DNA from 2 places in the Variovorax sp. 3319 genome. Region 1 is predicted to be linked to the other one. Evidence: riboswitches for the same ligand, from Rfam matches in the RefSeq annotation. Region 1 holds a riboswitch; the other holds the start of a gene.
What was found. Region 1 has a riboswitch for thiamine pyrophosphate ahead of thiC (phosphomethylpyrimidine synthase ThiC). Riboswitches for the same ligand answer to the same signal wherever they lie in the genome.
Positions count from the first base shown of each region.

Region 2: linked by a shared signal. The riboswitch ahead of J2X67_RS25010 (cytosine permease) and the one ahead of thiC (phosphomethylpyrimidine synthase ThiC) in region 1 are both predicted to bind thiamine pyrophosphate.

Region 1 is NZ_JAVDUZ010000002.1:213,057-217,424, reverse strand. Features, by position in the region: gene J2X67_RS05340 (AraC family transcriptional regulator) at 1-325, shown strand, start outside; gene J2X67_RS05335 (thioredoxin family protein) at 504-830, opposite strand; gene J2X67_RS05330 (HAD family phosphatase) at 925-1,617, opposite strand; gene thiC (phosphomethylpyrimidine synthase ThiC) at 1,674-3,557, opposite strand; TPP riboswitch at 3,645-3,750, opposite strand; gene J2X67_RS05320 (YchJ family metal-binding protein) at 3,777-4,205, opposite strand; gene J2X67_RS05315 (helix-turn-helix transcriptional regulator) at 4,341-4,368, shown strand, end outside.
Region 2 is NZ_JAVDUZ010000014.1:113,952-118,319, forward strand. Features, by position in the region: gene thiD (bifunctional hydroxymethylpyrimidine kinase/phosphomethylpyrimidine kinase) at 1-159, shown strand, start outside; gene J2X67_RS25010 (cytosine permease) at 110-1,465, opposite strand; TPP riboswitch at 1,542-1,649, opposite strand; gene J2X67_RS25015 (TetR/AcrR family transcriptional regulator C-terminal domain-containing protein) at 1,677-2,411, opposite strand; gene J2X67_RS25020 (aminotransferase class III-fold pyridoxal phosphate-dependent enzyme) at 2,523-3,827, shown strand; gene J2X67_RS25025 (NAD(P)/FAD-dependent oxidoreductase) at 3,814-4,368, opposite strand, start outside.

The DNA.
Region 1 (4,368 bases):
CCGCCGCGACCGCTTGCTCGGTCAGAGGGTTCGAGAGTTGCTGCGCTCCCGCGCCGGCGAGGCCACCACGGCGGAAGCGCTGGCTACGCTGCTCAATGTGTCGGGCCGCACGCTGCACCGGCAACTTCACGAAGAAGGCACGTCGCTGCAGGTGCTGAAAAATGAAGTGCGCCACGAGATGGCAGTGGAGCAGTTGCGCCGAACCAATCGGCCGATCAAGCAAGTCGCGCTGGCGGTGGGGTTTCGCAACGAGAAGAGTTTTTCGCGTGCGTTCCTGCAGTGGACCGGACACGCGCCGCGTGACTTTCGGGCACGGGGGTTGTAGGTTTTTTCAGGCGCTGGTGTTCCGCTGTTCAATGACCGCTCTGCGCAACGCTCCCGTCGATGGGGTGCCTTGCGCAGCGAAATAAAGGAGGAGGCCGCAGGCCGGGGGACATTCGCGGAGCAAGGTACCCCGTCGGCGGGTGCGCCGCCCCGAAAGAAGCAGCGCTAAAACCGAGCAATCACCCCGGCTGGGCAATCAAAGCCAGCGCATCCGAAATCGACTGGCTGTCCTCCGGACGCACCAGCTTCGCGACTTCCTTGCCGTCTCGCATGAACACGAGCGTAGGCCACAGGCGCACGTTGAACGAGCGCCCCAGTGGGCGGCCGCTGCCGTCTTCGACCTTGATGCGAGGAATGTCCGGATACCTGGAAAAAGCCTCCGCGATATTGGGCTGCGCGGCCTTGCAGATGCCGCACCAGTTGGTGCCAAACTCGACCACCGCGGGGCCTTTCAGGGCGTCGATTTCAGCGCGGGCCGGTTGCTCGGTCTTGTATTCGGAAGTCATGACGATCTGGCTCCTTTCTTGGGTTGCTTGGCCCATTGCACCAAAATTTTGCGGGCTTGTTCGCGGCAGGGGCTTGGTTTGTCGGGGCCCGTTTTCAGGCGGGCTGCATGCCATGCGAGGCGAGCAGCGCGGGCAGTTCCCGCATGTCGCTGAACACCTGCAGCGCGCCCACGCTGCGCAGCGCCTCGGGCCCGCTGTGGCCTGACTCGCCGGTGCTGTAGCCGAACACCGTGGCGCCCGCGGCCACGCCGGCCATCGCGCCCGTTACGGTGTCCTCGACCACGGCGCAGCGCTTCGGATCGACGCCCAGAGCCTCGGCGGCGGCAAGGTACACATCGGGGTGCGGCTTGGAGCGCGGCATCTCGTGGCCGCTGAAGATTCGGCCCTGGAAGCAATCGAGCAGGCCCACCTTGGCCAGTTGCAGTTCTACCTTGTGGCGGTCGGCCCCCGAGGCGCAGGCGATGCGGCCCTTGAGCGTTGCATGAATTTCGCGGATGGCCGCGGGCGCATGGGGAATGGCTGCCAGGTCGCGTTCGAGTGCTTCGTTGCGGCGAGCCCTGAAAGCCCTGAGCCACTCCTCGGTAATCCGGACGCCGGTCTTGGATTCGATGAGGTCTGTCTCGTCCTTCACGGCCTTGCCGGTGAAGGTGTTCATCGACTCTTCGGTGGTGAGATGCCAACCGAGCTCGCCGAGCATTTCGGCGAGCACGCGGTTGGTGATGGGTTCGGAGTCGACGAGCACGCCGTCGCAGTCGAAGAGGACTGCGGCGAAGGGAAATGGGGTCATTGCGCTGAAGGGGTTTCGGGGAGAGCCCCCATGGTAGCAACGACCCCGGGGCGCGCTCAGGCTACTGGGCGTATGGGGATGTAGATTTCTCCACCGCCCGCCATGAACTCCTTGGACTTTTCCTCCATGCCCTCGGCCATGGCCTCAGCCTCGGCCACGCCCTTCCTGGCGGCGTACTCGCGCACTTCCTGCGTGATCTTCATCGAGCAGAACTTGGGGCCGCACATCGAACAGAAATGCGCCACCTTGCTCGAATCCTTGGGCAGCGTCTCGTCGTGGAACTCGCGTGCCGTATCGGGATCGAGCCCCAGGTTGAACTGGTCTTGCCAGCGGAACTCGAAGCGCGCCTTGCTCAGCGCATCGTCTCGCGAACGCGCTCCCGGGTGCCCCTTGGCCACATCGGCAGCATGCGCGGCGATCTTGTACGCAATGATTCCCTGCTTCACGTCGTCGCGATCGGGCAGACCCAGGTGCTCCTTCGGCGTCACGTAGCAGAGCATCGCAGTGCCGGCCCAGCCGATCATCGCGGCACCGATGGCGCTCGCAATGTGGTCGTACCCGGGCGCAATGTCGATGGTCAGCGGACCGAGCGTGTAGAACGGCGCCTCGTGGCAGTGCTTGAGCTGCTCGTCCATGTTCGACTGGATCATGTGCATCGGCACATGGCCCGGCCCTTCGATCATGGTCTGCACGTCGTGCTTCCAGGCAATTTGCGTGAGCTCGCCCAGCGTGCGCAGCTCGGCAAACTGAGCCTCGTCGTTCGCGTCGGCACCCGAGCCCGGGCGCAAGCCGTCGCCTAGAGAAAAACTCACGTCGTACGCCTTCATGATGTCGCAGATGTCTTCGAAGTGCTCGTAGAGAAAGCTCTCCTTGTGGTGGGCAATGCACCACTTGGCCATGATCGAGCCGCCGCGCGAGACGATGCCCGTCATTCGATTGGCGGTCAGGTGAATGAACGGCAACCGCAGCCCTGCATGAATGGTGAAGTAGTCCACGCCCTGCTCCGCCTGCTCGATCAGCGTGTCGCGGTAGATCTCCCAGGTGAGGTCTTCGGCCACCCCGCCCACTTTTTCGAGCGCCTGGTAGATCGGCACCGTGCCGATGGGCACCGGCGAGTTGCGCACGATCCAGTCGCGCGTGGTGTGGATGTTCTTGCCGGTCGAAAGATCCATCACGTTGTCGGCGCCCCAGCGAATCGCCCACACCAGCTTTTCGACTTCTTCCTCGATGCTCGAAGTGACGGCCGAGTTGCCGATGTTGGCGTTGATCTTCACCTTGAAGTTGCGGCCGATGGCCATCGGCTCGACTTCAGGGTGGTTGATGTTGGCGGGGATGATGGCGCGGCCGCGTGCGACTTCATCGCGCACGAACTCGGGCGTGATGATGCGCGGAATGCTCGCGCCCATCGGGTTGCCGGCCACGCGTTTTGCGCGCTCTTCGTTGGCCAGGTACTCGGCCATCCACTCGCGCTTGCCGTTCTCGCGCAGTGCCACGTACTCCATCTCGGGGGTAATGATGCCGCGGCGGGCATAGTGCATCTGCGTGACGTTGGCGCCCGGCTTGGCGCGGCGCGGTGTGCGCTGCAGCGCTGAAGCGCCGGCGCGCAGTTCGGCCAGGCGCTGGGCATCGCGGTCTTCGTTCTTGGCGCCGTCGTCCAGCGCGTGGTGGGTGCGGCCTTCGTAGCTTTCGGTGTCGTTGCGCTCAAGCACCCACGCACCGCGCACGTCGGGCAGGCCGCGGCGCACGTCGATCTCGACCTTGGCATCGGTGTAGGGGCCCGAGGTGTCGTAGAGCGACACGGTCTCGCCGTTGGTCAGCAGCACGTCGCGCACCGGCACGTTCAGGTCGGGCCGGCTGCCCGGAATCAGGCATTTGTGCGAAGCGGGAAAGGGCTCGCGCGTGAGCGAGAGCAGGGAGGTGAACTTGTCGGGGGCATTCATGCGGGGCACTCCTTGTTGAGGGAAAGGGTGCTCCGCAATCGCTCGGTGGACTTTGGACCGCCACGGTGGGTGGGTGGCGGGACCGGAGTCAGGGAGTGCAGCTCTTCTTACGCCGGTATGACCCGGATCAAGTTCGCGGGTCGGCAGCTTTGCCATCTCAGCACGCCACATGCGTGCACCCCGGAGCGAGGCCGATTGTGCGAGCCTCGGCCCGCCGCGTCAACCAGGAGTCTGCAGGTCGCCTTCGAGGTAGAACCAGCGATCGCCTTCCCGCACGAAGCGGCTGCGCTCGTGCAGCCGCGTGGCGGTGCCGGTGCTGCTGCGCTGCCGCGCGACGAATTCGACCTCTGCGTGGTCGGCGTCGAGCACCGAGCGCGAGCGGATGTCGAGCCCCAGCCATTTCACGCCGGGCTCGAACTCGATCGAAGCCGGCCGCTTCGACGCGTGCCAGGTGGCCAGCAGGTAGGGCTCTCGCTCCAGCACGAAGGCGGTATAGCGCGAGCGCATCAGCGATTCGGCATCCGGCGCGGGCGTGCCCTCGAAGTCTTCGAGGTAGCGGCCGCAGCACAGGGCATAGCCGATGGGCTTGTCTCGACGGTCCGTGCGGCCGCAGGGGCAGGGTCCGGTGGTGGGATCAGTGGCGCTCATGAAGGCCTCTATTGGAACACCTTGCGGCCCTCGCGCCGATGGGGCAAGCCCGGGGCCGCCTGCGGAGATCCACTCTTGGCGCAGTGCTTGCTAGACGCTAGCCTTGTTTCTGCACACCAAAAGAGCGAGGCGGCGATGTACCTGACAGGCTCCGAACAGCAGG
Region 2 (4,368 bases), on a different contig from region 1:
CTGGCGCTGGGCCTGGAGTTGCCCGAGGCCGTGGAGCGCGCACGCGCGTTCGTGCTCGGTGCCATGGCGGCGGGTACCAACGTGCAAATCGGCAAGGGGCACGGTCCGCTCAACCACGGTTTTGCGCCAGTGCCGATGCACCGCCTGCCGTTGCTGTAGATGCCGGCTTGGGCCGGCTGAGCCACGCCAGCAAGAAGGTTGCCGCCAGCGTTGGCAGCGCAGAGCCGAACTGGGGCGCCCACTTGGCCGCGGCGTGATAAGCCGCAATACCGGCGATCCAGATCAGCGCCGCGCCAAGGTCGACACGGCGGTTGCCGGCCGAGGCAATGGCCCGGCCTGCGCCCAGCCTTCCCAAGATCACGCCGTAGAGCGGCACGAACACCGAGCTCAGCATCAGCAGGAACGGCTCGAGCGTGTGCATGGGCAGCACCAGCGCCAGGGCGGTGCACAGCGCCGCAATCAGCAGGCCCCAGCGCCGCACGCTCCAGCGCGGCAGCAGGCTGTGGGTGGACACCGCGCCCGAGTACACGTCGCCGTAGGCGTTGTCGAGCTCGTCAATGAGGATGAGGCCCAGCGCCACCAGGCCGCCTTGGGCGAGCAGCAATGCGGTAACCAGCCCGGTGCCTGGCTCGGCCACGCTCACAACCATCACGCCCAGCGCATAGCACCAGATGTTGGCCAGCGCGTAGCCGAGCCAGGTGCCGGTGAATGCGCTGCCCAGGCCACGCTGTCCGTTCGCGCTGCGTTTGCCGTGCCGCGCATAGTCGGCCACCAGCGGCAGCCAGGACACCGGCATTGCAATCACCAGGTCGAGCGCGCTGAACATGCCCATGCCCCCGGCACCCGGATGCGCCCAGAACGCGTCCAGCCCCTTGGCCTCCAGCCGCGTTGCGAACTGCCAGGTGAGCCACAGCAGCGACAGCACCACCAGCGGCAGGCCGAAGCGACTGACGAAGCGCCGCACCAGCTTGACCATGGAGCCTGCGAGCAGCGCCAGCAGCACCGCGCCCCAGATCAGGGTGGTAAGCGCGCTGCCCAACGGGCCGGTGAGCGTAAGGCCGAACGCCTGCTGGCCGATAGCCTGCGTGCCTTCACGCATGATTACCAGTTCGAAGGTAGTCCAGCCCACCAGCTGCACGATGTTGAGCAGCACCGGCAGTCGTGCGAAAGCGCTGCCGTAGGTGGCGTGCATCAGCCCTGCGCTTGCAAGCCCGGTTTCACAGCCGAGCCGTGCCGTCCAGGCCAATAGGCCCGCGCCGAGCAGCGAGCCCAGCACAATGGCAATGGCCGCATCGCGTGTGCCCACCGCCGGCACCAGGTAGGCGCCGATCTGCATTACCAGCAGCCCCACGCCCAGGCTGAACCAGAGCGAGGCGTGGTCGTGCCAGCCGAACACGCGCTGTGACGCGGGCAAAGGCGTCAGCGCCTCGTTGGCCGAAGAAAAATTGTCGTTGTCGTGTGCCATCCAGTTGCTCCAGTGCAAAAGGTTTGGCAGGTGGGCGAGGCTCCGGCGGCGGAGCCATCACGCGAGACAACGCGACAGGCCGCCGGACCAGCTTCCCTGCGCGAGGATTACCTCAGTCAGGTTCAAAGGGACTCTCTCAGTCAGCCCCGGAACTTATTCCGGTTCGACACCCCTAGCGGTGGTGCTCCGCGCCGTGGCGCAAAAGCGGAAACTATTGTACGAGCCTGCGCGCAAAAGCTTCCAAACCATCGATGACGATCTGGATATGCCGCTCGAAGCTGCTGTCCAGCGGCACGGCGGCGCCGTTGTCCCACCGCACGATGAAAGCCTGGTTTGCCAGCAGCGGCAGGTTGCGCGTGAGCACCGGGTGATCGAGCGGGCGAATGGTGTGGACGCGCTCGCGCAATTCTTCGGCCCAGGCCTGGGTGTTGTCCGCGGGCAGGGGCGAGAACTCCATCGTCACGAACCCGAGCATGGCCGCGATCACGCAGTTGTACGCCTCCAACAGCGGTTGCCCTTCGAACCCGGCTTCGACCAAGGCTGCAAGCACGCCTTCGACCAGCTCGGTGGGCAGGCTGCCGTTCGACACCAGTTGCGCGCCCAGCAACTGGGCCACGTTGGGGTGGCGGCGCACTGCCGCCCGGCAGCGGCGAAACAGTTGCGCAATCCATTCCTGCCAGCCCGCTTGGCCGGGCGGCGGCGTGACGTCGGCCATCACCATGGCGGCCACTTCGGCAAGCAGCGCCTCGCGGGTGCTCACATGCCAATGCACCGTGGCCGGGTAGACGCCCAGGCGCGCCGCAATCTCGCGCATGCTGAAGGCGCCGAGGCCGAACTCGTCGATGTGGGCCAGGGCGGCTTGGGCGATGAGCCGCTTCGACAGCGCGCCACCGCCGGCGGGGCGGCCCGCGGTCTTGGGTTTGGTTTCGGGTGCGGTCTTCTTCATGGATGCCGCCATTGTGTGGGGATGAAATTGATTGTATAAACAATATTAATTGAGCATTGATCAATTAACCGGAGATCAATCCCTGACCTCCCACTTTCGAAGGACCAGTCCATGACTGATGCTGCAATCGACCAAGCCCTTGCCGAGGCGCATCGGCGCTTTGTCGCCAGCAACCCCGCGAGCCGGCGCCAGTTCGAGGAGCAGACGCGCTATATGCCGGGTGCCAACAGCCGCTCGGTACTTTTCTACGCGCCGTTTCCGCTCACCATCGCCAAGGGCGAGGGCGCGGCACTTTGGGACGCCGACGGCCACCGCTATGCAGATTTCATCGCCGAGTACACGGCCGGTGTATACGGCCACTCGGCACCGGAAATCCGCGATGCCGTCATTGAGGCAATGCAGGGTGGCATCAACCTCACGGGGCACAACCTGCTCGAGGGGCGGCTGGCAAGAACCATCTGCGAACGCTTTCCGCAGATCGAGCAGTTGCGCTTCACCAACTCGGGCACCGAGGCAAACCTGATGGCGCTTACGGCCGCGCTGCACTTCACCGGCCGCCGAAAGATCGTGGTGTTCTCGGGCGGCTATCACGGCGGCGTGCTCGGCTTTGGCGCCAAGCCCTTGCCGACGACCGTGCCCTTCGACTTTCTGGTGCTGCCCTACAACGACGTTCAGGCCGCGGCCGAGCAGATCGAGGCGCACGGGGCCGAAATTGCCGCCATCCTGGTCGAACCCATGCAGGGCGCGAGCGGTTGCATTCCGGGGCGGCTCGACTTTCTGCGCGCGCTTCGCGATGGCGCGACCAAGGTGGGTGCGCTGCTGGTTTTCGATGAGGTCATGACCTCGCGCCTGGCGCCGAGCGGCCTTGCCAACAAGCTGGGCATCCGGTCAGACCTGACCACGCTGGGCAAGTACATCGGCGGCGGCATGTCGTTTGGGGCTTTCGGCGGGCGTGCAGACGTCATGGCGCAGTTCGATCCGCGCACGGGCTCGCTCTCGCATTCGGGCACCTTCAACAACAACGTGATGACCATGGCGGCCGGATATGCCGGCCTCACCAGGCTGTTCACCCCCGAGGCAGCCGGCGCGCTGGCCGAGCGCGGCGATGCGATGCGTGCGCGGCTCAACGCGTTGTGCACGAAGGAAGACGTGGCCATGCAGTTCACCGGCGTGGGGTCGTTGATGAATGCGCATTTCCTGCGAGGAGAAGTGCAGCGCGTGGACGATCTTGCGCAGGTGGACGGGCGAGTGCGCCAGCTGCTGTTCTTTCACCTTTTGAGCCAGGGCATCTATGCCTCGCCGCGCGGCTTTGTCGTGCTCTCGCTGCCGTTGCAGGATGCGGACATCGACCGCTTCGTCGCCGCCATCGGCAGCTTCATGGGCGAATACCGGGCCCTGCTGCCTAGCGCGAAGTAGCGGAACCAGCCACGCCCAGCAGCTCGTGCAGCCGCGTGCTGGTGGTTGTGTACTGCAGCGGAATCGCCTTGCCCGGAAACACCAGCGCCGCGGCGCCCCAGGCGGCCAGGGTGGCCTCGTGAAAGCCGCAGACGATGAGCTTCTTCTTGCCCGGGTAGGTGTTGATGTCGCCCACCGCAAACACGCCGCGCTCGCGGGTTTCGTACTTCTCCGTGTCGACGGGCACTTGCTTGCGTTCCAGCTCCAGTCCCCAGTCGGCAATGGGGCCCAGGCGCGGCGAAATGCCGAGGCACGCCACCAGCGCATCGAGCGATAGATTGACCGTGGTCGCGTCCGGCGTGGTGATCTGCAGTTGCTTGCCGTCGAAAGCGGTGGGTTGGCCCACCTTGAACGCCAGCTTGCCTTCTGCCACCAGCGCACGCATTGAAGCGACCAGGCCTTCGTCGGCCTGGAACCCGTCGCGCCGGTGAACCAGCGTGACCTGTCTGGCAATGGCCGCGAGTGCGATCGCGGTTTGCAGCGCAAGGTCGTCGCCGCCATT